DNA from 3 places in the Saccharothrix isguenensis genome. Region 2 is predicted to be linked to each of the others. Evidence: riboswitches for the same ligand, from Rfam matches in the RefSeq annotation. Region 2 holds a riboswitch; each other region holds the start of a gene.
What was found. A riboswitch is a leader RNA that binds a small molecule or an ion and turns the genes downstream of it on or off. The one in region 2 is predicted to bind S-adenosylmethionine.
Positions count from the first base shown of each region.

Region 1: linked by a shared signal. The riboswitch ahead of ACRAKI_RS28880 (aminotransferase class V-fold PLP-dependent enzyme) and the one ahead of thrC (threonine synthase) in region 2 are both predicted to bind S-adenosylmethionine.
Region 3: linked by a shared signal. The riboswitch ahead of ACRAKI_RS03260 (methionine ABC transporter ATP-binding protein) and the one ahead of thrC (threonine synthase) in region 2 are both predicted to bind S-adenosylmethionine.

Region 1 is NZ_CP193626.1:6,472,238-6,481,688, forward strand. Features, by position in the region: gene dnaE (DNA polymerase III subunit alpha) at 1-774, opposite strand, end outside; gene ACRAKI_RS28860 (AsnC family protein) at 947-1,843, shown strand; gene ACRAKI_RS28865 (multidrug effflux MFS transporter) at 1,901-3,115, opposite strand; gene ACRAKI_RS28870 (RluA family pseudouridine synthase) at 3,238-4,170, opposite strand; gene lspA (signal peptidase II) at 4,167-4,748, opposite strand; gene ACRAKI_RS28880 (aminotransferase class V-fold PLP-dependent enzyme) at 4,772-6,091, opposite strand; SAM riboswitch class IV at 6,129-6,242, opposite strand; gene ACRAKI_RS28885 (potassium/proton antiporter) at 6,308-7,780, opposite strand; gene ACRAKI_RS28890 (DUF167 domain-containing protein) at 7,897-8,181, opposite strand; gene ACRAKI_RS28895 (TetR/AcrR family transcriptional regulator) at 8,183-8,731, opposite strand; gene ACRAKI_RS28900 (SRPBCC family protein) at 8,787-9,245, shown strand; gene ACRAKI_RS28905 (RNA polymerase sigma factor) at 9,314-9,451, shown strand, end outside.
Region 2 is NZ_CP193626.1:1,396,467-1,405,917, reverse strand. Features, by position in the region: gene ACRAKI_RS06790 (glycoside hydrolase family 3 N-terminal domain-containing protein) at 1-498, shown strand, start outside; gene rpsT (30S ribosomal protein S20) at 626-886, shown strand; gene holA (DNA polymerase III subunit delta) at 979-1,959, opposite strand; SAM riboswitch class I at 2,055-2,182, shown strand; gene thrC (threonine synthase) at 2,194-3,456, shown strand; partial or broken gene ACRAKI_RS06770 (DNA internalization-related competence protein ComEC/Rec2) at 4,124-6,400, opposite strand; gene ACRAKI_RS06765 (helix-hairpin-helix domain-containing protein) at 6,809-7,570, opposite strand; gene ACRAKI_RS06760 (DegV family protein) at 7,657-8,499, opposite strand; gene octT (diglucosylglycerate octanoyltransferase) at 8,511-9,242, opposite strand; gene ACRAKI_RS06750 (histidine phosphatase family protein) at 9,239-9,451, opposite strand, start outside.
Region 3 is NZ_CP193626.1:651,253-660,703, forward strand. Features, by position in the region: gene ACRAKI_RS03250 (transglycosylase family protein) at 1-1,201, shown strand, start outside; gene rsmA (16S rRNA (adenine(1518)-N(6)/adenine(1519)-N(6))-dimethyltransferase RsmA) at 1,212-2,090, shown strand; SAM riboswitch class I at 2,177-2,269, shown strand; gene ACRAKI_RS03260 (methionine ABC transporter ATP-binding protein) at 2,470-3,480, shown strand; gene ACRAKI_RS03265 (methionine ABC transporter permease) at 3,477-4,160, shown strand; gene ACRAKI_RS03270 (MetQ/NlpA family ABC transporter substrate-binding protein) at 4,196-5,002, shown strand; gene ACRAKI_RS03275 (4-(cytidine 5'-diphospho)-2-C-methyl-D-erythritol kinase) at 5,271-6,236, shown strand; gene ACRAKI_RS03280 (PASTA domain-containing protein) at 6,238-6,651, opposite strand; gene ACRAKI_RS03285 (ABC-F family ATP-binding cassette domain-containing protein) at 6,771-8,543, shown strand; gene ACRAKI_RS03290 (DivIVA domain-containing protein) at 8,628-9,451, opposite strand, start outside.

The DNA of each region.
Region 1 (9,451 bases), 2.9 Mb from region 2:
GTAGCCCGTGCCGTCGAACTTGAACCGGTTCGGGTCCTGGAGCGTCTTCCCGGTCTGCACGCACAGCAGCGCCGCGTGCGCGTCGCGGTCCTCGGAATAGGTGTAGTGCGAGTCGTTGGTCACGACGAACGGGATGCTGAGCTTCTTGGCGATGTCCATCAGCCCGCCGCGGACCCGGCTCTCGATCTCGATGCCGTGGTCCATCAGCTCGACGAAGAAGTTCTCCGCGCCGTAGATGTCGCGGTACTTCGCGGCGGCCTCCAGGGCCTCCTTCTCGTGGCCCAGGCGCAGCCGGGTCTGGACCTCGCCGGACGGGCAACCGGTGGTCGCCATCAGCCCCGCCGCGTGTTCGGCGATCAGCTCGACGTCCATCCGAGGCCACTTGCCCAGCTGGCCCTCGGTGGAGGCACGGCTGGACATCTTCATCAGGTTGTGCAGGCCCTCGTTGTTCCGGGCCCAGATGGTCTGGTGCGTGTACGCGCCGCTGGCGGAGACGTCGTCGGACTTCTGCCCCGGGTCGCCCCACAGCACGCGCTTCTTGTTGAAGCGCGACTCCGGCGCCAGGTACGCCTCGATGCCGATCACCGGCTTGATCCCGGCGGCCGTGGCCTGCCGGTAGAAGTCGTAGGCGCCGTACATGTTGCCGTGGTCGGTGATCGCGGCGGCGGTCATGCCCATCCGCTCGCACTCGGCGAACATGTCCTTCAGCTTGGCCGCGCCATCGAGCATCGAGTACTCGGTGTGCACGTGGAGGTGCACAAACGAGTCGGACACCCAAACCCCCCTGAAGATCGCAGCGGGCCCGGGACTCGAAGCGCTCGGGCAAGACGGGCCCGACCCTATAACGCCGGCGGTCCCGGTTCAGCACGACACTCCCCGGTCGCGCCGAACCGGCCGGGCGGGGCGATGGGACGGAGATCGGTCCAGGCGGGTAGCGTTCTCGGGTGTGGTAGCGCCGGACCCCGTCGACGCCCGTCTCCTGGCCATGATCGCCGAGATGGGCCGCGCCGCCGTGCACGAGGTGGCCGCGCGGCTGGGCATGGACCCGCGGGAGGCCGCCACCAGGCTGATCACGTTGTCCGGTAGCGGGCTGCCGCTGCTGGTCGGCGTGGAGTGCGACCCGAACGGCATCCGCAAGGCGTTGGCGAACAGCGTGGCGTGGGGCAGCTACTCGGGGCCCGGCGGCCAGGCCGTCCGCGGCACGCCGAGCGGGCCGTACCCGCCCGCGCCCGGCACGGTGCACGGCACGCCGTCCGGCTCGTACCCCGGTCATCCCGTTCCGCAGGGGCCGCCCAGCGCGCCGTTCCCCGCGCAGCCCGGCGGGGTCTCCGGTCCGGTGCCCGTGTCGGAGCCGATGAGCACGTGGGGTGTGCCCGGCACGTCCGGTTGGGCCCGCGGCGACCAGGCGCCCGCGCCGCGGCCGCGCACCGGCAAGATCGGCAGCACGTTGGAGACCGAGGGCCTGGAAGGCGCCCGGTTGACCATCCAGCTGGTCGAGGTGGTCGACCCGGCGGACTTCCTGTTCACGGCGGCCGGGTACAAGCTGGCGGTGGGCGAGCGGGCCGTGGTCGTGCACACCGAGCTGGCGAACGTGGGCCAGGTGCCGTTCAACTCGCTGCCCGACATGTACCTGGTGCTGATGACCAACAAGGGTGAGACGGTGACGAAGGCGCCGGTGTCGCTGTCCTCCCGACCCCCGCACAAGATCGGCATCCAGCCGGGCGAGACCGCCGGCGGCCACACCGTCTACATCCTGCCCGAGAACACCGTGATCTTCTCGGTCCGCTGGAGCTCCCGCCCCGAGACCGACCTCAACACCCTGGTCTGGACGATCGACGACTGATCCGCGAGTCCTCCGTTCAGAACGCGTGAGTCCTCCAGAACGCAGGACTCGCGGGGGTCAGGCGGGAACCGGGGTGGGGGTGGTGTCCCGGGTGATGCCCACGTCGCCCCTGGTCAGGGTGGCGAACAGGATCACGGCCAGCACGGTCGCGGACGCCATCACGGTGACCATCGGCATGACGCTCGCCGAACCGCCCGCACCGACCAGCGGTGCCATCAGGCCACCGACCAGGAACGTCGTCACGCCGAGGACGGCCGACGCGCTGCCGGCCGACTCCGGGTGCCGGGACATCGCCAGCGTGGACGCGTTCGGCATGAGCAGGCCGACACCCATCGTCAGCAGGAACAACGGCGGCAGGAACGTCGCCAGCCCGCCACCCGCCACACCGCCGGCGAACAGGCCGATCCCGCCGACCACGCACCCCGTCATGCCGATCTTGAGCAGTGGACGCGGCATGATGCGCCCGGTCAGGGCCGTGTTCAGCAGGCCGGCCACCAGGACCGCCACCGAGTTCAGCGCGAAGACCAGGCTGAACTGCTGCGGGGTGAGCCCGTACACGTTCTGCAGGATGAACGACCCGCCGGCGACGTACGCGAACAGCGAGCCGAGGGCCAGGGCCGACGCCAGCGCGTACCCCAGGAACTTCCGGTCGGCCAGCAGCCCGCCGAACACCTTCACCGTCAGCAGCAGGTTCGCCGGGCGGCGCCGGCTCGGCGGCAACGTCTCCCGCAGGCCCGTCGCCAGGGCGATCAGCAGGATCAACCCCAGCACACCGAGCACCACGAACGTGCCGCGCCACGACGTGAACCGCAGCAGCTGACCGCCGATCACCGGCGCCAACACCGGGCCCAGGCTGTTGACCAACATCATCAGCGACATGAACCGCGCCATCGCCAGACCCTCGAACCGGTCCCGCGCCACCGCCATCGCGATCACGAAACCGGCCGCCACGCCCAGCCCTTGGAGCAGCCGCAGACCGGCGAACGCGAGGGCGCTGGGCGCGAGGGCGCACACGAACGAGATCACGACGTAGCCGCTGATCCCGACCAGCAGCGGCCGGCGCCTGCCCCACGAGTCGGACAGCGGTCCCACCAGGAGCTGACCGGCCGACAGACCGAGGATGAACGTCGTCAGCGACAGCTGGATCTGCGTCTCGGCCGCGCCGAACTCCGCCGCGATGGCCGGGAACCCCGGCAGGTACATGTCGACCGACAGCGGACCGAGCAGGCACAGCGACCCCAGCAGCACCACCAGTCGGGTCCTGTTGTCCATGCGCACTTCCCCCAAGGCGTCGTTTGTCAAAAGCTTCGCAAGACGAACGACCTGAGGAAAGCGATATGTCCGACGTCACCCGCCGGCCGCGGGACTTTCGTCCGCGCGGCGCACCGGACCGGTCAGTAGCCCTCTGCCCGCAGCAGTTCCAGCGCGGCGGAGAGGTCGTCCGGGTACTCGCTGGTGTACGAGACCCACTGACCGTCGGCCGGGTGGTGGAAGCCGAGCGTCCGGGCGTGCAGCCACTGCCGGGTCACGCCGAGCCGCTTGGCCAGCGACGGGTCGGCGCCGTAGGTCAGGTCGCCCACGCACGGGTGCCGCAGCGCGGAGAAGTGCACCCGGATCTGGTGCGTGCGGCCGGTTTCCAGGTGCACGTCGAGCAGTGACGCGGCCCGGAAGGCCTCCACCACCTCGTAGTGCGTGATGCTGGGCTTGCCGTTGGCCATCACGGCGAACTTGTAGTCGTGCTTCGGGTGCCGGTCGATCGGGGCGTCGATGGTGCCCTTGATCGGGTCCGGGTGCCCCTGCACGAGCGCGTGGTAGAGCTTGTCGACGGTGCGTTCCTTGAACGCGTGCTTCAACGCCGAGTAGGCGTGCTCGCTCTTCGCCACCACCATGACGCCGGTCGTGCCGACGTCCAGCCGGTGCACGACGCCCTGGCGCTCGGCCGCGCCCGACGTGGCGATCCGGATGCCGGCCGCGGCCAGGCCGCCGACCACGGTCGGACCGGTCCAGCCGGGGCTGGGGTGGACGGCCACGCCGACCGGCTTGTCCACCACGATCACGTCGTCGTCCTGGTGCAGGATCTCCAGGCCTTCCACCGGCATGACCTGCACCTGGACCGGCCGCTCGGGCTCGGGGAGGGTGACCTCCAGCACCGAGCCCGCGATCAGCCGGTCCGACTTGCCCGCGGGCTGCCCGTCCAGCAGCACGTCGCCCGACTCGGTCAACCCGACGACCACCGTGCGGGACAGGCCGAGGAGCTTGGCGAGGCCGGCGTCGACCCTCATCCCGTCCAGGCCGTCCGGAACGGGAAGGGTCCGATAGCCGCTCATGCGCCCGCCTTCTTGGCCGCGGGCTTCTCCACGCGCGTACCGTCGTAGTCACGTTGGAGCAGCGCCATCAGCACGATCACGCCGCCGCCCACGCAGATGGCGGAGTCCGCCACGTTGAACACCGGGAAGAAGTTCCCCCACGGGTCGAGCACCGAGATGAAGTCGACCACGCCGCCGCGCAGCGGGCCGGGACTGCGGAAGATGCGGTCCACCAGGTTGCCCATCGCGCCGCCGAGGACCAGGCCGAGGCCGATGGCCCAGCCGATCGACCGCAGCCGGCGCGCGATCCACAGGATGAACCCGACCACGCCGAACGCGATCAGCGCGAGGGCCACCGTCCAGCCCTCGGCCAGGCCGAACGCGGCACCCGTGTTGCGGATCAGCGGCAGGTAGACGAGCCCGCCGAACAGCTCGATCGGCTCGCGCCCCTCCAGGTGCTCCACCGCGAGGATCTTGGTGACCAGGTCGACGGCCAACACGAGCGGTGCGATGACGGCCAGCAGGAGGACCCGTCGCTTGGGCAGCGGTGCGTCCGGCTGGTCCGGCGTGTCCGGCTCGGTGTTGGGATCGGTGCTCACCGGACCATTGTCCAGCATGCAGGTCAGAGCAGGAACGGCGGGAGCGCGCGCTCGTCGTTCAGCGGCGCCCAGCGGCCGTCGCGGACCTCGTACTCCCACCGCGAGCCCTCGGTGACGAGCGTGCGCAGGGCGGCCACGAAGCGGTCCACGTGCTCCTCGGTCGTGCCCAGGCCGATGGACGCCCGCAGCGCGCGCTCGCCGTGCGCGAGCCGGTGCACGGCGACGTGCGCGCAGAACGCGCCGTCACGCACGCCTATGCCGTGCTCGGCGGACAGCGCGGCGGCGAGGTAGCCGACGTCCTGACCGCCGACCGTGAAGCTCACCACGCCCACCCGGTCGTGCTCGACGCCGAAGAGGGCCAGCTCGCGCACGCCGGGAACGGTCGACAGCCCGGCGCGGAGCCGGGCCAGGAGCGTGCGCTCGTGCTCGGCGGTCTGCTCCCAGTGCCGACCGAGCACGTCGCAGGCCACGGCCAGGGCGTGCACGCCCACCACGTTCGGCGTGCCGGCCTCGTGCCGCTCGGGCACCGCGGACCAGGCCACGCCCAGCCGGTCGCCGTGGTCCGTGACGCGGGTCGTCGCACCGCCGCCCACCAGGTACGGCTCGGCGGCCTGCAACCAGTCGGACCGGCCGACCAGGGCACCGGCGCCGAACGGCGCGTAGACCTTGTGCCCGGACAGCACCGTGTAGTCGACGTCGAGCGCGCGCACGTCGATCGGCCGGTGCGGTGCGAGCTGGGCGGCGTCCAGGGCGATCCGGGCGCCGTGCCGGCGGGCGACCCGGGCCAGTTCCGCGACCGGCCACAGCTCGCCGGTGACGTTCGACGCGCCGGTCACCACGACCAGGCGGGGGCCGACCGGCGCCTCGCGCAGCGCCCGGTCCAGCTCCAGCACCGCCGTGGCGGGCGAGGCGGGGGTCCTCAGGCGGTGGACGTTCGGGCCGCGCCACGGCAACAGCGCGGCGTGGTGCTCGGTGTCGAACAGGATCACGGCGGTGCGCTTCGGCACGCTCCTGGCCAGCAGGTTCAGCGCGTCGGTGGTGTTGCGGGTGAAGACGACGGCATCGGTGCCACGGGCGCCGAGGAAGCGGCGGACGGACGTGCGGGCCTGCTCGTAGACCTTGGTGCTGACCTGGGACGCGAAGCCGGCGCCCCGGTGCACGCTGGCGTACCAGGGCAGCAGCTCGTCCACGGCGTCACGGACCTGCTCCAGGCACGGCGCGCTGGCCGCGTGGTCCAGGTTCGCGTACTCGACGCGCTCACCGGTCACCAACGGCACGCGCAGGCTGGAACCGACGACGCGCGGCAGTGCGGCGACGGGGATTCGGGACACTGCGACGGTCATGACGCCCTCCGGGGGTCCGGGACCCCGCCGGAGGGGGAGCCCGCGCTTGCCGGGCGCCCTGCGCGCCAGGCCAGGTCCTCACCGGGGGCACCCCACCGCGGAGGAGGGTTGCCGGCCAGCAAGCCCGGGCTTGTCGCTGGCACTCATGACCTTCACGTCGAAGGTAACCCGGTGCGCGCGCTCACGTCGAGGGCGTTCACATCCTGGGAGACCCGGTCACGGCAGGCCGACGTCGCCCTTCCAGCGGGCGAACCGGCCGGCCCGGTCCACGGCCCGGATGCGCTGCTCGGTCGCCGTGCGCATGGCCTCCGTGCACACGACCAGCAGCTGGTCGTGCTCCTGCAACCGGGTCGTCGGCTCCGGCGTGAAGCCGTTGTCCTCCCGCACCACGAGGCTCACCGACGAGCCCGGCGGCAGCCGCAGTTCCGACAGGTAGACGCCGTGCAGCTTGGAGCCGCGCTGGATGCGGATCTGGAGGAGCTCCGCGCCCAGCTCGTCCAACGCCGACGAGTCGACCTGGACCTCCTGCGCCTCACCGGACTTGACCAGCTTCAGCCACTTGGCGAGCCACGGCAGGGTCGTCCCCTGCACCAGGGTCAGCACCACGACCAGCACGAACACCGCGTCGACCAGCTGTTGCGCGCCCGGCACGCCCTGGATCAGCGGGATCAGGGCGAACACGATCGGCACCGCGCCGCGCAGCCCGGACCACGAGATGAAGACCTGTTCCCGCCAAGGCACCCGGAACGGCAGTGCCGCGCACAGCACCGACAGCGGCCGGGCCAGCAGCACCAGCACGGCTCCCGCGACCAGCGCCGGCACCAGCGCCTGGAGCAGCCTGCCGGGCGACGCGTACAGGCCGAGCAGCACGAACAGGCCGATCTGCGCGACCCAGCCCAGCCCCTCGGCGAACGACAGGGTGTCCGCCCGGTGCGGCAGCCGGGCGTTGCCGAGCACCAGCGCGGCGATGTAGACGGCGAGGAAACCGGACGCGTGCGCGACGTCGCCCACGGTGTAGGCGAGCAGGCACACCGCGATCGTGGCCAGCGGGTACAGCCCCGTGGCGGGCAGTGCGGCGCGGCGCAGTCCGACGCCGCCCAGCCAGCCGAGCACGATGCCGATCACCGCACCGGCGATCAGCTCGTAGGCCATCAGCAGCGGTGCGGTCCACGTGATCGGCTCGGGCGCGGCCAGCAGCACGACGGCGATGTACACCGGCGCGTCGTTGATACCGGACTCCAGCTCCAGCGGACCGATGAGCCGCTTGCCCACACCGACCCCGCGCAGCACGCTGAACACCGCCGCGGCGTCGGTGGACGACAGCACCGCGCCCCACAGCAACGCGGTGCGCCAGTCCATGTCGAGCAGGAAGTGCAGCGCGAACCCGGTGACCGCGATGCTCACGGCGACGGACACCGTGGACAGCGCGATGCCCAGGCCGAGCGCGGGCCGCACCTCGCTCCACCTGCTGGTGAGACCACCCTCGGTGAGGATCAGCACGAGCGCGGCCGTGCCCAGCGACCGGGTCAGGTCGGCGTCCTCGAACTGGATGCCGACCACGGCCTCGCCGAGCAGCAAGCCGATGCCGAGGTACAGCAGGAGGGACGGCAGACCGAGCCGGATCGACACCCTGACCGCGATGACCGAGAGCAGCAGAACCGTGGCGGCGATGCCGAGGAAGCCCGTCACACCGCCCACTCGGCCTCCACGCGTCGGTCCCCGCCGTCATCACCCGCCGGGTCATTCTCCCTGGTGACACCGAAATGGACGAATCCGGAACAGCACGCGGCGGCACTTGGCGAAGATCACCCGTGCGGCCGGCCGTCGAGGAGGCGGGCCAGCACGTCCGCGGCGTCGACCGGCGCCGGGTCGATCCGGACGACCTTGTCCCGGCCCCGCTCGCCCGCGATCACCTCGACGTCCTGCTTCCGCACGCCGAACGCCTTGGCCAGCGCTCTGCGCACGGCCTCGTTGGCCTTGCCCTCCACGGCGGGCGCGGCGACCGCCACGACGAGCGCGCCGTCACCCCACCGGCCGCCGACGGCCTCGCGCTTCGCGCCCGGCTTCACCCGGATGGTGAACTTGGCCACGTCAGGCACGGCGGGTCATGACGGCCAGCGTCTCGTCCAGCAGCGCGCGCCGCTCCTTGACCAGGTCCGGCGCGGACGACAGCAGCTGGGCCTGCCCGAGGTAGACCGAGTACGCCAGGACGGCCCGCTGGTGCGACTGGTCGGCGGGGAAGCCCAGCTCGCCGAACAGCTCCTCCAGGTAGCCGATGCGCCGGTCGGTGACGCGGCGCAGCACGGGCGCCACGACCGGGTCCTCCTTGGCCGCGAGCAGGGCCAGCTCGACCGCGCTGTCCTCGATGCCCTCCAGCACCGTGCCGAACAGCAGCCGCAGCTTCGCCAGCGGGTCCGGCACGGACTCGACGACCTCGATGACGGCCTCGGTGCGCTTGCGCTCCCAGCGTTCGAGGGTGGCCTTGAGCAGGGCTTCCCGGTTGGGGAAGTGCCAGTACGCGCTGCCCTTGGTCGCGCCGAGCCGCGCCGCCAGGGGTTCCACCGCGACCGCCGCCACCCCGCCCTCGGCGAGCGCCCGCAGGGCCACCCCGGTCCAGTCGTCCTGCGTCCGCCTTGCCACGGCTCCATACGCTACCGTACGGTGCCGGACCATACGGTGGCGTATGGAGGCTGCGATGATCAAGAACGTGCACGTCCGGCAGATCCCTCACAGCGCGGGTGTGATCGACAGGGCGGTGGAGCTGTGGCCCCCGGCCTGGCCCCCGCTGGTCCTCGACCGGCCGCTGGGCGTCGGCGCGAAGGGCGGGCACGCGTTCGTCCGCTACCACTGCACCGACTACGTCCCCGGTCAGCGGGTCGAGTTCACGTTCGCGCCCGGCTTCGGGCTGGTCGGGACGCACGTGCTGGAAGCGGTGCCGGGTGGCTTGCGGCACACGATCACCGCTCGGACGCGCGGCCTGATGCGGGTGGGGTGGCCGCTGGCGGTGAGGTGGCTGCACGACGCGCTCTTCGAGGACCTGTTCGACAACGCCGCCCGCGCGCTCGGCCACCCGCCCGTTCACCCGGCCCGGTGGTCACCGTGGGTCCGGTTGCTGCGCGCGGCGGCCAAGAGGAGCGTCAGGCAACCCGCTTGACCGGATCTCCTCCACAACCCCCGGTCTCGTCCGTCTACCCCGTACCGGGACCAGAGGGGGGAGGGTTCGTGACGCCGGAGGATCCCGACGACCACGCGGCCACCTTCAGCGACTTCTACCACCGGGAGCGCACGCGGTTGTTCCGCTTCGCGGCGGTGATGTCGCCCCACCTGGACCACGAGTCCGCGGTGCAGGAGGCGTTCGTC
Region 2 (9,451 bases):
GCGGTGAACCCGAGCGGCAAGCTGCCGGTGTCGTGGCCGAAGTCGATCGGCGACCAGCCCTTCTCGTACGACCAGCTGCGCGGCGCGAACGCGGCTCCGGGCTCGGGGTACGACCCGGAGTTCGCGTTCGGGCACGGCCTGTCGTACACGACGTTCACCACGTCCGCGCCGACCCTGAAGTCCAGCGAGGTGCGCCGTGACGACCAGGTGAAGGTGTCGGTGACCGTGTCCAACACCGGTGAGCGGGACGGGACGCTCGTCGTGCCCGTGTTCGTGCACCAGCCCGTGAGCAAGGTGCTGACGCCCTACCAGCGCCTGGTCGGGTTCACCCGGGTCGAGCTGAAGGCCGGTGAGGAGCGGGCGGTCGACGTGACGTTCGACGTGAAGCGCCTCGCGGTGACCGCCGGCGACATGGACGGCGGCGGGAAGCCCGAGGTCGCGAAGGGCGCCTACGAGGTCCTGGTCGGCGACGAGAGGGCTCGGTTCACGGTGCGGTGAGCTGCCCTGATATCCTTCTCGGCCGTACCCGCGCGGCATTCCGCTGTGGAGGAAAACCGCCCCCTCGTGGGGCGGAGCCGGTGACAAGCGCGGTACGACTCCGAGACCGAGAAAAGGTGGCTTTCGCGTGGCGAACATCAAGTCCCAGATGAAGCGGATCAAGACCAACGAGAAGGCGCGCCTGCGCAACAAGGCCGTCAAGTCGTCGCTCAAGACCGCCATTCGCAAGTTCCGTGAGGCCGCCGACGCCGGTGACAAGGAGAAGGCAGTCGCGCTGGTGCAGGAGGCCTCCCGCAAGCTCGACAAGGCCGTCTCCAAGGGCGTGATCCACGCCAACCAGGCCGCCAACAAGAAGTCGGCGCTCGCCCGGCGGGCCAACCAGATCTGATCTGGTCCTCCTTCACGCAGAAGCGCCGCTCCCCCGCACGGGGTGGGCGGCGCTTCTGCTTCGTTGTGCTTGTGCGCTGTGGGTCGCTGTGGTCAACGCCGCCCGTGCGCCGTGACGATCTTCAACACCGCGCGCTCCAGGGCGTAGCTCGGGTCGGCCGCGACACCCTTCACGTCGGCGTTCAGGTCGGCGACCACGGTCATGGCCGCGGCGAGCCCCCGGTCGTCCCAGCCGCGCGTCTGCCCCTGGGCCTTCCTGATCTTCCACGGCGGCATGCCCAGCTCGCCCGCCAACCTGTTCGGGTCGCCCCGACCCACCGCGGACACCCGCGCGACCGTGCGCACGGCGTCGGCCAGCGCATCGGCGACCAGCACGTGCGGCACGCCGAGCTGCATCGCCCAGCGCAACGCCTCCAGGGCTCCGGCCCGGTCACCCACCACGGCCTTCTCCGCGACCGCGAACCCCGTCACCTCGGCCCGGCCGCGGTGGTAGCGGCGGACCGCCTCGGCGTCGACCTTGCCCGCCGTGTCGGCGACGAGCTGCGACGACGCCGCCGCCAGCTCGCGCAGGTCCGACCCGACCGCCTCGATCAGCACCGCCACGGCCTCGGGATCGGTCTTGCCGCCCGCCGACCGGATCTCGTTGCGCACGAACGCCTCGCGGTCCGCGGCCTTGGTCATCTTCGGGCACTCGGTCACCCTCGCGCCGGCCTTGCGCAGCGCCGCGGGCAGGTCCTTGGCGACCTTGCTGCGCCCGCCGCCGGTGTGGATGACGACCAGCGTCACACCCTCCGCCGGAGCCTTGGCGTAGGCGACCACCACGTCGGCGATCTCCTTGCCGATCTCCTGCGCCGCCTCCAGCGCGATCACCCGGCCCTCGGCGAACAGCGAGGGGCTCACCAGTTCGGCCAGCTCAGGCGGGGTGAGATCGGTCACGCGAACGCGGGTCAGGTCGGCCTGCGGATCGGCTTTGCGCACCGCGTCCAACGCGCCGCGCACAGCGCGCTCGACCAGCAACTCCTCCTCGCCGACGATCAGGTGCACAGCGTCGGTCGTCTCAGCGGGCGAACTCACGGCGCGATCCTCCCACGCGCGACGGGCGTCCGGATGGTGGACGTGTCTGGCTGAGGGTCGGGATCGTGCCGTAGCTTGAAGCTACAACTGAATACCGCTCATCCAGAGGGGCAGAGGGATCGGCCCGAAGAAGCCCCGGCAACCCGTTGTTCAGCGTGCGCTTCCCAGCGCGCGCCGGCAATCACGGTGCCAATTCCGACCCGCAACGCGGGAAAGATGAGGAGATACCTCGCGATGACTGCTGTCAGTGTGCCTTCGGCCACCACCTCCTTCGACCTCGGCCCGGCTCGGGCGCTGTCCTGCCGTGAATGCGGGCACGAGACGCCGCTCGCCCCCGAATACGCCTGCATGGAGTGTTTCGGGCCGCTGGAAGTGGCCTACGACTTCGGCCGGGTCCGTCGCGAGGACATCGAAGCCGGTCCCCGGTCCATCTGGCGCTACCGCGGCCTGCTGCCCGTGCCGTCCGACGTCCAGGCGCACCCCAACACCGACCCCGGCGGCACCCGCCTGGTCGAGGCGGACCGCCTCGCCAAGGCACTGGGCCTGCGCAAGGTGTGGGTGAAGGACGACACCGGCAACCCGACCCACTCGTTCAAGGACCGCGTCGTCGGCGTCGCCCTCGCCGCCGCCCGCGAGCTGGGCTTCACGGTGCTGGCCTGCCCGTCCACCGGGAACCTGGCCAACGCCGTCGCCGCCGCGGCCGCCCGTGCCGGCTGGCAGTCGGTGGTCCTGGTGCCCTCCTCCCTGGAGCGGGCGAAGATCCTGATGACCGCTGTCTACGGCGGCGACCTGATCACCGTCGACGGCAACTACGACGACGTGAACCGGCTGGCCCAGGAACTGGCCGCCGAGCACGAGGACTGGGCGTTCGTCAACGTCAACGTCCGGCCCTACTACGCCGAGGGTTCCAAGACGCTGGGCTACGAGGTCGCCGAACAGCTCGGCTGGCGGCTGCCCGACCAGGTCGTGGTGCCCATCGCGTCCGGTTCCCAGCTGACCAAGGTCGACAAGGCGTTCCGCGAGCTGGGCAGCCTCGACCTGGTCGAGGAGACCCCGTACCGGGTGTTCGGCGCCCAGGCCACCGGCTGCTCCCCCGTCGCGGCCGCCTTCAAGTCCGGCTTGGACGTCGTCACCCCGGTCCGCCCGGACACCATCGCCCGGTCGCTGGCGATCGGCGCACCGGCGGACGGCCCTTACGTGCTGGACGCCGTCCGCCGCACCAACGGCGCGATCGAGGACGTCACCGACGAAGAGGTCGTCGAAGGCATCCGCCTGCTGGCCAAGACCGAGGGGATCTTCGCGGAGACCGCCGGCGGTGTCACCGTGGCGACCGCGAAGAAGCTCGTCGAGACCGGCCGGCTGGACCCGGACGGCGAGACCGTCCTGCTGATCACCGGTGACGGCCTCAAGACCCTGGACGCCCTGGGCGACCGAGTCGGCCCGAGGGCCAACGTCCCGCCGTCGGCGGAGGCCGTGCTGAAGGCCCTCCAGAACTGAGCCCTCCACGACGGGGTTCAGCAAGGCGCGGTTCAGCACGACTTGGTTCGGCGGACCGGGGCTTGGTCATCGACCAGGCCCCGGCAGGTCCGACCCTGGCAGGTCCAGCCACGGCAGGCCCGGTGCCTGGTGCGTCCGGAGTGCGCCGGTCCGCCCGCAGCGCGGTCACAGGGCGATGCTGGAGGAGCGCAGCCAGCCTGTTCGGGGGAAGGCCGCCAGTTCCGGCAGGACGTGTGGTCCGACCTGTTCCGTGACGACGCGCCACGCGGTGAGCATCTGGGGCCACGGGCGTTTCGCCTTCTCCTGGTTGTAGCGCTCGGCGTGCCACTCCTCCGGCGGTATGGCCAGGTCGTCGTCGAACAGGGCGTCGGAGACCAGGCGGTAAGCGGTGTCGGCGGAGGGCACCTGCGCCATGCGGATGACGCCGGTGACGGTCGCCCTGGAGACGATGCCGCGGGCGCCGCCGGGTAGGTCCTCGCAGACGTAATAGGTGAAGGCGGGCCGCAGTTCGTCTCGCGGCCACGGTTCGGCGGTGTAGCCGGGCTGCCACAGCGCCCACGCCACCGCCTGGTTGCCCGCCTGTCGCACCCAGCCCGAGTGCAGCCGGATCCAGACGTCGTTGTTCCTCATCGTTGTTCTCCCCTTGTCCGTGATCGGATGAGTCGCCACCCCTGCGGGCGACCCGCGGCCCGTCCGGGCCGGCCAGGACGGCGGTGTCGCCGTCACGATCGGTGCGCAACACCAGCGCGCCGTGCCTCGTCAACGCGTCGACCAGCACTCCGCTGGGGTGGCCGTAGCGGTTGCCCGCGCCGACGCTCACCAAGGCGATCCGCGGCCGGACCGCCGCGAGGAACGCCGGCGAGGAGTACCTCGATCCGTGGTGTGGCACTTTCAGCACGTCGGCCCGCAAGTCGACGTGCCCGCCGAGCAGGTCCGCCTGCCCGGCCAACTCGATGTCGCCGGTCAGCAGCACCCGCCCGGCCGCGGTGGAGGCGCGCAGCACCAGCGACGCGTCGTTGACCGCGGTGTTGGTCTTCGTCCCATCCGCCGGGTCCGCGCGTGGACCAAGCACGTCCAGGTCCAGACCCGGCCAGCTCAACCGTTGCCCGGCCTCCAGCTCGACCAAGCGCACGCCTGCTTTCCTCGCCCGTTCCCGCACCTCCTTCCACGCCCACTCCGGCTGCCGCGAAGGCCCCACCGCCACCGCGCCCACACCCCGATCCGCCAACACCGCGGCCAGCCCGCCGACGTGGTCGGCGTGCAGATGGCTCAGCACCACCAGCGGGATGCGCCGCACCCCGAGCCGCCGCAGGCAGGACAGCACCGGCACCGGGTCCGGCCCCGTGTCGACCAACACCGCCCGGTCGCGCTCGGCGGTGGCGAGGACCACCGCGTCGCCCTGTCCGACGTCGCACGCCACCACCGACCAGCCGTCCACCGGCCAACCGGGCGAGATCACGCCCAGCGGCACGACCACCACCACCGCGCCGACCAGGACCGCCAGGACCAACGTCCGGATCCGACGCAGCCTGGTGACCGCGTAGCCGAGCACCAGCACCCCGGCCAGCAACGCCCCACCGGCCCACCCGCTCGGCCACCCGACCGCCGCACCCGGCACGGCCGCCGCGTGCCGCCCGACGGTGATCAGCCAGCTCACCGCCGGGCCGGCCAACTCGACCGCCGACCGTGCCGCCGGCTCGTACACCTGAGCCAGCACCGCGGCCAGCACACCGAGCACCGTGGCCGGCGCCACCACCGGGGCTACCAGCAGATTCGCCAGCACCGCCACCAGGCTCACCTGGCCGGAAAGCCCGGCGACCAGCGGCGCGGTCGCCAGGTTCGCGGCCACCGGCACCGCCAGCGCCTCGGCGAAACCCACCGGGACACCCCGGTCCTTCATGGCGGCGGCCCACCTCGGTGCGAGCAGCACCAACGCCGCCGTCGCCACCACCGACAGCCCGAACCCCGGCTCGGTGGCCAACTCCGGGTCGTACAGGACCAGCACCACCACCGCCGCCGCGAGCGCCGGCAACGCCGACCGCTCCCGACCCAGAACCAGCGCCAGCAACGCCACCGCGCCCATCACGGCAGCCCGCAGCACGCTCGGCTCCGGCCCGGCCAACACGACGAACCCGACCAGCGCCGCCATCGCACCGACCGCGCAGCCACGCGGTCCGAACCGGAACAACCTCAGCAGCAACAGCACCGCGCCGCAGAGGATCGCGAGGTTGGCTCCGCTGACAGCGAGCACGTGAGCCAGACCCGCCGTTCGGAACTCCTCCACCACCCTGGGCGACAGTTTCGAGGTGTCGCCGACCACGAGCGCGGGCAGCAACCCGGCCGGTTCGGGGTCGAGCGCTGTGCTCGCGTTCCGCAGCCCGGCACGCAGGTCCTCGGCAACTCGTTGCCACAACGGCGCTTCGGTCACGTCCTGCGGAGGCCCGCGGACCCGCAACACCGCGACTGTCAGCTCACCACCTCGTGGCGGGGCGAGCGTGCCACGGGCGGTGACCCGTTGCCCCGGCAGCAAGTCCCGCCACCGGGCCGCCGGTGCGAGCACCACGATCCGGCCGCCGCCGTCGAGCGTCGCACGCACCAGGATCAGGTCGACCCCGCTCGCCCGCGAGCCGAAACCGCTGGTGCGCAGGCCATGCGGCCGATCGTCCAGTTCGAGGTGGACAGTGGTCGGCGTGCCGCGTTCGGCAGTGGCACGCAACGGGTGGTGGGCCGCCGCGTGAACCTGGGCGCCGATCCAGCACGCCGCCACTGGACCCGCGACCGCCACCGCCACCGCAGCCGGACGCCACGAGCGCAGTGCCAGGCCACCGATCACCGCAGCGGCGAAGCCGACCACGAGCGCGGCCCACCACGTCCAGAGCAGCCCGGCGAGCGCCGTGGCCCACACCGCCAGCGCGGCCGGGACCAGGTGTGCACGAGGGCTCATGGCCCCGCCCACCGGAACCTGGACAGGCTCAAGAGATGCAGACGGCCCACGCGGCGGACGAGGAACAGGCGGCGGACGCGGTGGAGGAGGTGCCGCAGGCGGCGGTCGCTCGTGCGGCCACGCTCGGCGCGCAGGTCTTCGAGCGGATCACCGGCTCGGCGGGTGCCGGACGTGCGACGGGGATCGGCGGTCGGCGAGGCTGCGGCGGTGGGCGAGGGTACAGCAGTCGGGGAGGGTGCGGCGGCCAGGATGTGGTCGGGGATCTCGCTGCGGGGGCAAGGGATCGACGGCGTGACGTGGTTCGGAGTGGACGATGCTCGCGGGCACTGCGGTTGCCGTGAGCAGCCATGGGTGGGACGCATGATGGGTCTCCGGGTGGTGGTGTGTCGAGGGCTCGGGAAGGTGCGGTCAGAGGCGGACCAGCTCGCGCAGCCTGGCGAGCTTCGCGTCGCCGATCCCCTCGATCTCGCCGAGCTGTTCCAGGGCGGTGAAGGGGCCGCGTTTCTGCCTTCGGTCGACGATCCGCTGCGCCGTCACGGGACCTACGCCCGGCAGGGTGTCGAGCTGCTCTTTGGTCGCCGTGTTCAGGCTCAACGGCGTGGTGTCCGCCCCGGCGGGTTGGGGGATGGGGATGCCCACGGCGATCTGCTCGCCGTCGACGAGCTTGCGGGCCAGGTTGAGCGGGGTCAGGTCGGCACCCGGATTGGCGCCGCCCGCCGCTTGGAGCGCGTCCGCCACCCTGGCTCCGCTGGGCACGGTCACCAGGCCTGGTGTCGACACCAGGCCCACCACGTTGACGACCAGCAGCTCCTCGGCGCGGCTGACGGCAGCCGCCTCGGCCACCGGGAGGTCCGGCGGGATCTCCACCGGCGGGCGCTTCCACCACAGGGCCAGCGCGACCGCCAGTGCCACGCCTGCCATGACGCCCGCCAGCAGGACTCTGCGACGGCGTGGAAGCGCGGGCTCGGGCAGCCAGCGGTGCATCGCGCGGCGGAGCGGGCCGGGTGGACCCGAGCCACCGGCCGAGCCACGGACCGACCCACCACCTGAGTCACCGGCCGACGAGACGAAGACCAGCGTCTCATCTGCCGAGGCGCGGTGCTTGCCCTGCTCCTGGGAGACGAGGGCCTTCAGTCGGGCGGTCGTGGTTTCCGGGTTCCTGTCGAACATGCGGCCGACGTTAGGCCGGGTGGAGCAGTGGGCGGGAAAGTTGTCGGCGATCTGTGGACAACGTCGTGGGTGATGGATAAAGCGGGCTAGGACAAGCCGCCCGGCAGGACCACCACACCGAGCACACCGGGACCGGTGTGGGCGCCGATCACCGCTCCTACCTCGGAAATCAGGCAGCCGGTCGAGCCGGGGACGCGTTCGTCGAGCCGCGTCGCGAGTTCCGCCGCGCGATCCGGCGCGGCCAAGTGGTGGACAGCCAGTCCGACCCGGCCGGAACCCGCCGCCGCCGACGCCAGGTCCACCAGCCTGCCGATGGCCCGGCTCATCGTGCGCACCTTCTCCAGCGGCACGATCCGGCCGTCGTCCACGTGCAGGAGCGGCTTGACAGCCAGCGCGGTGCCCACCAAGGCCGCCGCAGCGCCGATGCGCCCGCCTCGGCGCAGGTGGTCGAGCGTTTCCACGCAGAAGAACATCTTGGTGCGCGCCGCAGCGGCGACGGCCGCCTCCTCCGCGCGCGCCCCGTCGTCACCGGCGGCACACGCGGCCAGCGCGGCGAAACCCAACCCCATGCCCGTGGAGCGGGAGTCGACCACCCGGATCCGGGTCGGGTCGACCTCCTCCGCCGCCAACCGCGCGGCCTCCCACGTGCCCGAGAGCTCACGGGAGAGGTGCACGGACACGATCGCGTCGGCGCCCTCGGCCAGCACCGACCGGTACACCTCGGCCAACTCGCCCGGCGTGGGCCGGGACGTCGTCACCCGCCGGTGGTCGCCCAACGCCGCCGCCAGCTCCGCCGGTCCGAAGTCGACCCCGTCGAGCTTGCTCCGACCGTCCACCGCCACGTGCAGCGGCACGACCCGGACGCCGTGCCGCTCGGCGAACCCCTCGGGCAGGTACGCCGTGGAGTCGGTGACGATCGTGGTGGACACGAGTGCCGAGACTACGGCTCCGACCTGCCCGGGTGGCCGACCGCCACGGACCTGATCAGTTCCGCCATGGCGTTCCCGACCACCCGGTGGCCTTCCCAGCACCAGTGCATGCCGTCCGGGTTGCCACGCCGTGACCGTATGTGCTCGCCGACCAACGGCGGCACGTCGAGCAGCGGCACGCCGGCACCGTCCGCCCACGAGCGCAGCGCGCGCTCCCCCGCCGCCCGCCCGCTGTGCACACTCGCGTACGCCGGCGCACGGTGCACGGAAGGCGTCATCCCGACCACGCGAATCCCCGGCTCAAGAGCGTGCACAGCGCGCACCGAGTCGTCCAGGTACCGCACGGTCAGGCGTGGCGGCAACGCCACCGGGTACCCGCCGAGCAGCCGCGACAGCACCGGTTGCAACGCCTGGTACCCGGCCCGCGCCCGTCGCCGCAGCCCGTCCGGCCGCAGGTAGCGCAGCCCGTGTCGCAAGTACGTGGGCAAAGGCGACGGCAGCGTGTCCATGTGCCCCACCGCCAGCACCAACACGTCCGTGCGCGGCAGCAAGGACCACACCCGGGGGTCGCCGGTCAACGACCACCACGCGTCCCGGGCCGTCCAGCCGAACCCCGCCGCCAGCTCCGCGTGCCCGCCCAACGCCGACGCGGCGACGTTCGGCCACAACCGGGGGTGGTCGGCCGGCAACGGCCCCTCCGGACCGTGGAACGTCAGCGAATCACCGAGGACGAGCAGCCTCACCGGGTCGTTCCGGCGTTGTACGACGACAGCCGCCACCTGCCGTCACCGTGCGGCCGGCGGGTGAACACGGTCCAGTGGCAGTTGCCGATGCCACCCAGCAACGCCCACCGGTCGACCGGCAGCTCCAGCAACCGCCCGGTCAACGCGCTGATCAGCCCGCCGTGCGCGCACAGCATGACCGTCTCGGAGAACTCCGCGTCCACCTCCTC
Region 3 (9,451 bases), 750 kb from region 2:
CCTCCCCCCGATCACCATCCCCGACGAGGTCTCCCAGGACCGGGTCGCGGGCAGCATGGCCGCCGAGCAGCCGAGCGCCCCGCCCGCCGCACTGGTCGAAGCCGCGGGGAAGTGGAAGCGCCGCTTCCTGAAGGCCGCGGTCCTCACCGTGCTGGTGACCGTGTCCGGCGGTGGCGCCACCGCCATCGCGCTGGACAAGTCCGTCACGGTCGACGTCGACGGCGAGTCCAAGACCGTCCGCACCTACGAGTCCACCGTCGGCGAGATCCTCGCGGACGAGGGCATCACGATCGGCGCTCACGACACGCTCAGCCCGCGGCCCGAGGCGAAGGTCGGCGACGGCGGGAAGATCTCGCTGGACCGCGGCCGGCTGGTGAAGATGACGGTCGACGGCGAGCAGCGCGAGGGCTGGGTCCGCTCGGTCACCGTGGACGAGGCGCTGGACCAGCTCAAGGTCGACGACGAGGGCGCGTGGCTCTCCCACGACCGCAACATGGACGTGCCGCTCCAGGGCATCTCGCTGGAGGTCAAGAGCCTCAAGACCGTCACGGTCTACGACGGCGGCAACCCGCCCCGGCAGGTCCGGACGACCGCTGTGACCGTGAACGAGCTGCTGAAGAGCGAGAACCTGTCGCTCGGCCCGGACGACAAGCTCGAGACGGCGCTGGACCTGAAGGTCACGAGCGGCGCCGAGGTGCACATCACCCGCACCGGCGTGTCGGTGGTCAACGCGACGGAGGCCATCCAGCCGCCCGTCGAGGAGATCAAAGACGACACGATGATGAAGGGCCAGAAAGAGGTCGTCGAACCGGGCGAGGCCGGCGAGCAGATCGTCACCTACCGCGTCACGGTGAAGAACGGCGCCGAGACCGGCCGCGAGCGGCTGGGCGCGAAGGTCACCAAGGAGCCGAAGGCCAAGAAGGTCAAGATCGGCACCAAGGTCCCGCCCGACGGCGCGGTGTGGGACCGGCTGGCCCAGTGCGAGGCGACCGGCAACTGGGCCATCAACACCGGCAACGGCTACTACGGCGGCCTCCAGTTCAACAAGAGCACCTGGGACGCCTACGGCGGCAGCCAGTACGCCGCGTACCCGCACCAGGCGAGCCGCGAGCAGCAGATCGCGATCGCGACGAAGCTCCGCGACGCCCGCGGCGGCTACTCCGCGTGGCCCCACTGCCAGCAGAAGCTGGGCTTGCCGTAAGAATGCGTCCGTGACTGAGGATTCGACGTCGGCCGGATCGGGGAGCCACCTCCTCGGTCCGGCCGACGTCCGTCGGCTGGCGGCCGAGCTGGACATCCGGCCCACCAAGAAGCTCGGGCAGAACTTCGTGCACGACCCGAACACGGTGCGGCGGATCGTGGCCGCGGCCGGTCTGCGCGCCGACGACGTGGTGCTGGAGGTCGGCCCCGGCCTCGGCTCGCTGACGTTGGCGTTGCTGCCGTCGTGCCGGGCCCTGGTGGCCGTGGAGATCGACGGGGTGCTCGCGGACCGCCTGCCGGTGACGGTGGCCGAGCGCGCGCCCACGCTCGCCGACCGGCTGAGCGTCGTGCACGCCGATGCGATGCGCGTCACACCGTCCGACCTGCCCGTGGAGCCGACCGCCCTCGTGGCGAACCTGCCGTACAACGTGGCCGTGCCCGTGGTGCTGCACCTGCTGGCCGAGCTGCCGTCGTTGCGCACGGGCCTGGTGATGGTGCAGTCCGAGGTGGCCGACCGGATGGCCGCCGGGCCGGGCAGCAAGGTCTACGGCGTGCCCAGCGTGAAGCTCGCCTGGTACGCGGACGCGCGGCGGGCCGGTCCGGTGCCGCGCTCGGTGTTCTGGCCGGTGCCCAACGTGGACTCGGCGCTGGTCGCCTTCGAGCGGCACCCGCCGCTGTCCGGTGTGGACCAGAAGCAGCTGTTCTCGTTGGTGGACGCGGCTTTCGCGCAGCGGCGCAAGATGCTCCGGGGCGCCTTGTCCGGTTGGGCCGGTTCGGCGGCCGAGGCGCAGCGGCTGCTCGTCGAGGCGGGCGTCGATCCGGCGGTGCGCGGCGAACAACTGGGCGTCAGTGACTTCATCCGGATAGCCGAGGCCGCTTCCGCCCGCTAGACGATGATCTTTCGGCTGAAAGTGTGATCTGCCGGACGATCCCGTTTCAGGCTTGCGTCGATCGGGTCTCGTCAGGTCTACTCGTGTTGCCATCCCGAGCGGCTGAGAGACCTGGCTCTACGACGCCGCAGCAACCACCCCTCCACGGGGGCAGGTGCTTCCGCCAGGATCGATGGAGGATCACGTGCCCAGGATGCGAATGCTCACCCGCCGGCGGGTAGTCGACCACGGCCGCCGCACGTCTTCGGCCTGTCGCAGCTTCGCCAAGCCCTAGGCGCCTTCGAATCCTCGCGTCCTCTCGCGGGACACCCTTCTGAGCTGAGCCGCCGGTCCGGCACGCCCTGAGCGTGCCCGGCCGCCCGCAGTCGTGGAGCGAAACGTGATCACTGTCGAGAACCTCACCAAGACCTTCCCCGGGAGTACCGGGCAGGTTCGCGCGCTGGACGGCGTGAACCTGGACGTCGCCGCGGGCACCGTCCTCGGTGTCGTCGGCCCCAGCGGTTCGGGCAAGTCCACCCTCGCCCGGTGCGTCGGGCTGCTGGAGCGCCCGGACAGCGGCTCCATCCGCGTCGACGGCACCGACCTCGTCTCGCTCGACGGCATCGCGCTGCGCGCCGCCCGCCGGCAGATCGGCGTTGTGCCGCAAGGGGATTCCCTGCTCCGCCAGCGCACCGCCGCGGGCAACGTCGCGCTGCCGCTGGAGGCCGCGGGCGTCGCCGGGCCGCAGCGCCGCAACCGGGTCGCCGAACTCCTCGACCTGGTCGGCCTGACCGACAAGGCCGGCGCGTACCCGGACCAGCTGTCCGGTGGCCAGCGCCAGCGGATCGCGGTCGCCAGGGCGCTCGCCGCGTCGCCGTCCGTGCTGCTGGCCGACGAGCCGACGTCCGCGCTCGACCCCGACACCACCGGCTCGGTGCTCGCCGTGCTGGACCGGGCACGGGCCGAACTGGGCGTCACGGTGCTCGTGGTCACGCACGACATGGGAGTGGTCCGGCGGATCTGCGACGACGTCGCGGTGCTGGAGAACGGCCGGGTCGTGGAGCACGGCAAGGTGCTCGACCTGGTGTCCGACGCCGCCAGCCGCACGGCCGCCTCGCTGCTGCCCGCCGTGGACCAGAACCCGGCTCTCGAAGGCTCGTTCGACCGGGTCGCGGACATCGTGCTCGTCGGCTTCGCGGCCGTCGGCGCCCTGCTGCCCGAGGCGACCAGCCGGTTCGGCGTCGACCTGAACCTGTTGGGCGGCGGCCTGACCAGGCTGGGGGAGACCCCGGTCGCGCGGTTCCGGGTCGGGCTGAAGGGCGAGCGCGCGGACTCGGCGCTGGAGTGGATCTCGGAGGCGGGCGGCTCGGTGCGGCGGACCCTGGCAGGACCTCAGGGAGTAGCTGCGTGAGGTCCGCAACACCCTGGTCGGAGGTCTTCGACCAACTGCTCGTCGCCACCGGTGAGACGTTGTACATGGTGGTGGTCTCCACCGTCATCGCGGTCCTGCTCGGCACACCCGTCGGCATCTGGCTCCAGCTCACCGCCCCCGGTGGGCTGAGGCCGAGGCCGGTGCTCCACAAGGTCCTCGGGTTCGTGGTGGACCTCGGCCGCTCCATGCCGTTCCTGGTCCTGCTGGTCGTGCTCACGTCGCTGACCAGGCTGCTGCTCAGCAGCACGATCGGGCCCACGGCGGCGATCGTGCCGCTGTCGGTCGGCGCGATCCCGTTCGTCGGCCGGCTGGTCCAGAACGTGCTGTCCGAGGTGCACGTGTCGGTGGTCGAGGCCGCCGTCACGACCGGGTCGTCCACGCTGCGGATCGTGCGCAGCGTGCTGCTCCGCGAGTCGGCCCCCGCCCTGGTCAACGCCGTGGGCGTGACGGCGATCGCGCTGCTCGGCTACTCGGCCATGGCCGGGGTGGTCGGCGGCGGCGGACTCGGCGACCTCGCCGTGCGGATGGGCTACCAGCGGTTCAACGACCGCTACCTGTGGAGCACGGTCGTCGTGCTGGCCGTCATCGCCACCGCGATCCAGCTCGTCACCAACCGCGTCGCGCGCGGCGTCGACCGCCGGCGCACCACCTCTGTCTGAATCTCTTCCCGCAAGACTCTCCCAAAAGGAACGACATGCGTATTCGTGCTGCCCTCGTCGCCGTGCTGCTGACCGCGGTGGGCTGCGGAAGTGGCGACACCGGCGCCGCCTCGGACCCGGACGCGGCCCTGAGGATCGGCGTCAGCCCCGTCCCGCACGCCCAGGTGTTGCGCTACGTGGCGGACAACCTGGCCGCGTCGAAGGGCTTGGAGATCGAGGTCGTCGAGTTCACCGACTACGTGCAGCCGAACACCGCGCTGGTGGACGGGTCGCTCGACGGCAACTACTTCCAGACCGTGCCGTACCTGGACACCTTCAAGGCGGAGAGCGGCGCGGCGCTGGAGTGGATCGGCCCCGTGCACGTCGAGCCGCTGGGCGTGTACTCGAAGAAGCACGAGGCGCTGGCCGACCTGCCGTCCGGCGCGCGGGTGGCCGTCGCGAACGACGCGACGAACGAGGCGCGCGGGCTGAAGCTGCTCCAGGACCACGGCCTGATCAAGGTGAAGCCGGGCACGGAGAAGACCGCGACCATCCGGGACATCGCGGAGAACCCGAAGAACCTGGAGTTCGTGGAGCTGGAGGCGGCGCAGCTGCCCCGGTCGCTGGACGACACGGACGCGTCGGTGGTCAACGGCAACTACGCCATCGACGCCGGTCTCAAGCCCGCGTCGGACGCGTTGGCGCTGGAGCGGGCCGAGGGCAACCCGAACGCGAACGGGCTGGTCACGCGGGTGGAGCTGAAGGACGACCAGCGGGTGAGGGACCTGCTCGCGCTGCTCCAGTCGCAGGAGGTCGAGGACTACATCGAGAAGACCTTCGCGGGCTCGGTGCTCGCGGTCTGACGGTCCGGCAGCCTGGTGGTCCGCCGGTCCGCCGGTCCGGAGGACCGACCGCATCGCTTCGCAGGGGTCCTCGCCCAGGGGACCCCTGCTTTGATCTTGCCGGCTTGGTCGGACGACGGCCTGCGGCCGGCGCGCCCCTGTGGACAACTCGCCGGCCTGTGGACAACTGCCGGGGCCAGCCGCGCCCAGTGCTCCGGTCGCAGAGTTCAGCAGCAGGTCAAGGGTCGGTAGGAGCGGACAACCCGGAAACGCCCGTACGCTTCATGGCGTGCTCGCTGTCGTCCCACCCCCGGTCACCGTCCGCGTCCCGGCCAAGGTCAACCTGCACCTGGCTGTGGGGGATCTACGCGCGGACGGCTACCACGACCTCGTGACGATCTTCCAGGCCTTGTCGCTCACCGACGAGGTCACCGTCGCCATCGCCGAGGAGCCCGGAGTCGAGGTGCACGGCGAAGGCGCCGACGCCGTGCCCACCGGCGCCTCCAACCTGGCCTGGCGGGCGGTGCGGGTGCTGGCCGAGCACGTCGGCCGCGACCCGGACGACCCGAAGGTCCGGGTGGTGATCCGCAAGGCCATCCCGGTCGCCGGCGGCATGGCGGGGGGCAGCGCGGACGCGGCGGCGACGCTCGTCGGCCTCGCCTCGCTGTGGCGCCTGGAGATCAGCCGCGACGACCTGGCCACGCTGGCGGGCAAGATCGGCGCGGACGTCCCGTTCGGCATCTACGGCGGCACCGCGCTGGGCACCGACCGGGGCGACCGGATCGTGCCGGTGCTGTCCCGCCACACGTTCCACTGGGTGCTCGCGTTCGACCGGCGCGGCCTGTCCACCCCCGAGGTGTTCGACGAGCTGGACCGGCTGCGCGTGGACGGTGACCCACCGCGCGTCGGCGAGGCGGAGGCCGTGCTGGAGGGCCTGTCGTCCGGCGACCCGCGCCAGCTCGCGCTGCTGCTGGGCAACGACCTTCAGGCCGCGGCCGTGTCGCTGCGGCCCAACCTGCGCCGCACGCTGCGCGCGGGCGTGAACGCGGGCGCGTTGGCCGGCATGGTGTCCGGGTCGGGGCCTACCTGCGCGTTCCTGTGCACCGACGGCGACTCGGCGGTGCGGGTGGCGGCCGAGCTGGCCGGCGCGGGCGTGTGCCGGACGGTGCGCGTGGCGCAGGGCCCGGTGCACGGCGCCCGCGTCGTCGGCACCGAAGAGGCGCCCCGGCCGACCCCGCCCGAGGTGCACGCGTGACCTACTCGCCGTTCTTCCTGGCCGACAGCAGCACCTCGGTGTCGCAGGGGACGACCTCCCCGGCGGCCGGGGTCTGCGCGGTCGTGGTCCAGTTCCGGTCCAGGACCAGCACGCGCCCCTGACCGGTGGCGTCCTGCTCGCGCAGCACGTAGAGGCCCGCGGCCTGCATGGTGTCCTGCGCGGTCTGGTGGATCATGCCGACGACGTTCGGGACGGTGCACGTCTTGGCGGCTTCGGTGGCCGGTGCGGTCGTGGCCGCCGGTTCGGTGGCTGTCGGTTCGGTGGTGGCCGGCGCGGTGGCTGGTGGCGTTGTGGCGGCCGGCACGGTGACGGTGGTGGTGGCGGGAGGCGTGGCGCCGCATCCCGCGACGACCAGGGCCATCACCGCGCCGGCGACCCACTTCAGCTGTGACATCGGACTCCCTGGCTCGGTTCACCGCCGGTACGACGAGTCGGGGCGGACCGTCGTCACCGGAGCGGTAGCTAGGCTGGCGTACTGCGGATAACCCTGTCTCTCGATGAAGGTGCTGGTACATGGCCAACTTGGTCAACTTGGAGTCCGTCTCCAAGTCGTTCGGTGTGCGTCCGCTGCTCGACGGCGTGTCCCTCGGCGTCGCCGAAGGCGACCGCATCGGCGTCGTGGGCCTCAACGGCGGCGGCAAGACGACGCTGCTGGAGGTCCTGGCCGGGCTGGCCGAACCCGACGAGGGACGGGTCAGCCAGAACCGGGGGCTGCGGATGGCGGTCGTCACCCAGCGCACCGAACTGGCCGAGGGCTCGACCGTCCGCAACGCCGTGATCGACCCGCTCGGGTTCGACGCCGAGCACGAGTGGGCGGCCGACGCGCGGGTGCGGTCCATCCTCGACGGCCTCGGCATCACCGGGTTCGGGCTGGACTCGCCGGTGGGCACCATGTCCGGTGGCGAGCGGCGGCGGGTGGCGCTGGCGGCGGCGCTGGTGCAGGACCTGGACCTGGTCGTGCTGGACGAGCCGACCAACCACCTGGACGTCGAGGGCGTGCGCTGGCTGGCCGAACACCTGCTGGCCCGCCGCACGGCGCTCGTCGTGGTGACACACGACCGGTGGTTCCTGGACACGGTGTGCAGCCGCACGTGGGAAGTCGTCAACGGCAAGGTCGAGCAGTACGAGGGCGGCTACGCGGACTGGATCTTCGCCCGCGCCGAGCGCGCCCGGCTGGCCGACACGATCGAGGAGAAGCGCCGCAACCTGGCCCGCAAGGAGCTGGCGTGGCTGCGCCGCGGCGCGCCCGCCCGCACGTCCAAGCCGCGCTACCGGATCGAGGCCGCGGAAGAGCTGATCTCCGACGTGCCGCCGCCGCGCGACTCGGTCGAGCTGCTGGCGTTCGCCAAGCGCCGGCTCGGGCGCACGGTGCTGGAGCTGGAGGACGCGACGCTGACCGTGCCCGGCCGGGTGCTGGTGCGCGACCTGACGTGGCGGATCGGGCCGGGCGACCGGATCGGGATCGTCGGCATCAACGGCTCGGGCAAGACGACGCTGCTGAAGGCGTTGGCCGGCGAACGCGAGCTGGAGACCGGCCGGCGCATCCAGGGGCAGACGGTGAAGCTCGCGCACCTGAGCCAGGAGCTGCACGACCTGGACGGGTCGATGCGGGTGCTGGAGGCCGTGGAGGAGATCGCGCGGCGGGTGGTGCTGGGCAAGCAGGAGATGTCCGCGTCGCAGCTGGCCGAGCGGTTCGGGTTCTCGTCGCAGAAGCAGTGGACGCCAGTCGGCGACCTGTCCGGCGGTGAACGGCGTCGGCTGCAGCTGTGCCGGCTGCTGATGGCGGAGCCGAACGTGCTGCTGCTCGACGAGCCGACGAACGACCTGGACATCGACACGTTGCAGCAGCTGGAAGACCTGCTCGACTCGTGGCCGGGGACGCTGGTGGTGATCTCGCACGACCGGTACCTGGTGGAGCGGGTGTGCGACAAGGTCGTGGCGTTGTTCGGCGAGGGTGGGCTGACGGACCTGCCCGGCGGGATCGAGGAGTACCTGCGGCGGCGGGACCGGCAGAAGGAGACCGAGACCGCGGCGCCCAAGGCGGCCTCGTCCTCCGCGCCGTCGTCGGCGGCCGACCAGCGCGCGGCGCGCAAGGAGCTGTCGCGGCTGGAACGGCGGTTCGAGGCGTTGCAGAAGAAGGAAGCGCAGCTGCACGCGGCGCTGGCGGAGGCGTCCACCGACCCCGAGCGCCTGATGGCCCTCGACGCCGAGCTGAAGGCCGTCCTGGTCGAGGTGGAGAGCGTCGAGACCCAGTGGCTGGCGGCAGCCGAGAACGCCGAAGGCTGACCCACCCCTCCGCGCGGGTCCTGCGTTCCCGTCGCGTGAGTCCTGGGACTCACGCGTTCCGGACGCAGGACTCACGCGCGGGGGTCAGCGGCCTCGGCGGCGGAGTTCGGCGACGAGCAGGGGCATGAGTTCGTCGACGAACGCGCAGTCGTAGCCCTGGCCGGCGATCAGGGACGTGGCGAACCTGGTGCTCGCCACCTCCGCCGACGAAGCGCCGACCATGCCGTCGAGGGTGATGCCGACCTCCTCCAGCACCCGGTCCACCTGGGACGTCCGGTACCCGCACTGCGCCGGCCCGGCCGTCGGGATCCTGATCACCCGCAGCTGCTTCCACGACGTGATCGGCGGCAGCGCGACCGGCCGCAGCCCGCCGGGCTTCGGCGGGTCGTCGAGCAGCTGCTTCTCGACCCGTCCCAGGAACGCGTCGACCTCGGTCTCGTCGTACCCGCGCCGACCGAACATCGGCCGGCTGAACCGGGCTTCACGCACCTCGCGCGCGGTCAGGTCGTCCTGACCGAGCAGCGTGCTCTCGATCCGGTCCAGGAACTTGTCGACCTGCGTCTCGTGGTAGCCGCGCCGGCCGCGTGGCGGTTTCCCGAAGGCAGCGGTGCGGACGTCACGGGCGGTCAACGGGCGGCTGCCCGGTCCCGGACGCGGGCGCACGGGCGGAGGCGGTGCGGGCGAACGCTCCAGCGCCACCAGGGGCGAGCGCTCCAACGTCACCACGACCAGGTCGAGGAACGTGTCCACGTCGTCCTCGTCGTACCCGATCTGCCCGGGCGGGGCCCAGCTGAACTCGAAGTCCTGCACTTCCTGCGCGGTCAGGTCGTCCCGACCCGCCAGGGTGTTCTCGATCCGGTCGAGGAACGCGTCGATCTCGCCCTCGTGGTACCCGCGGTTCCCCGGTC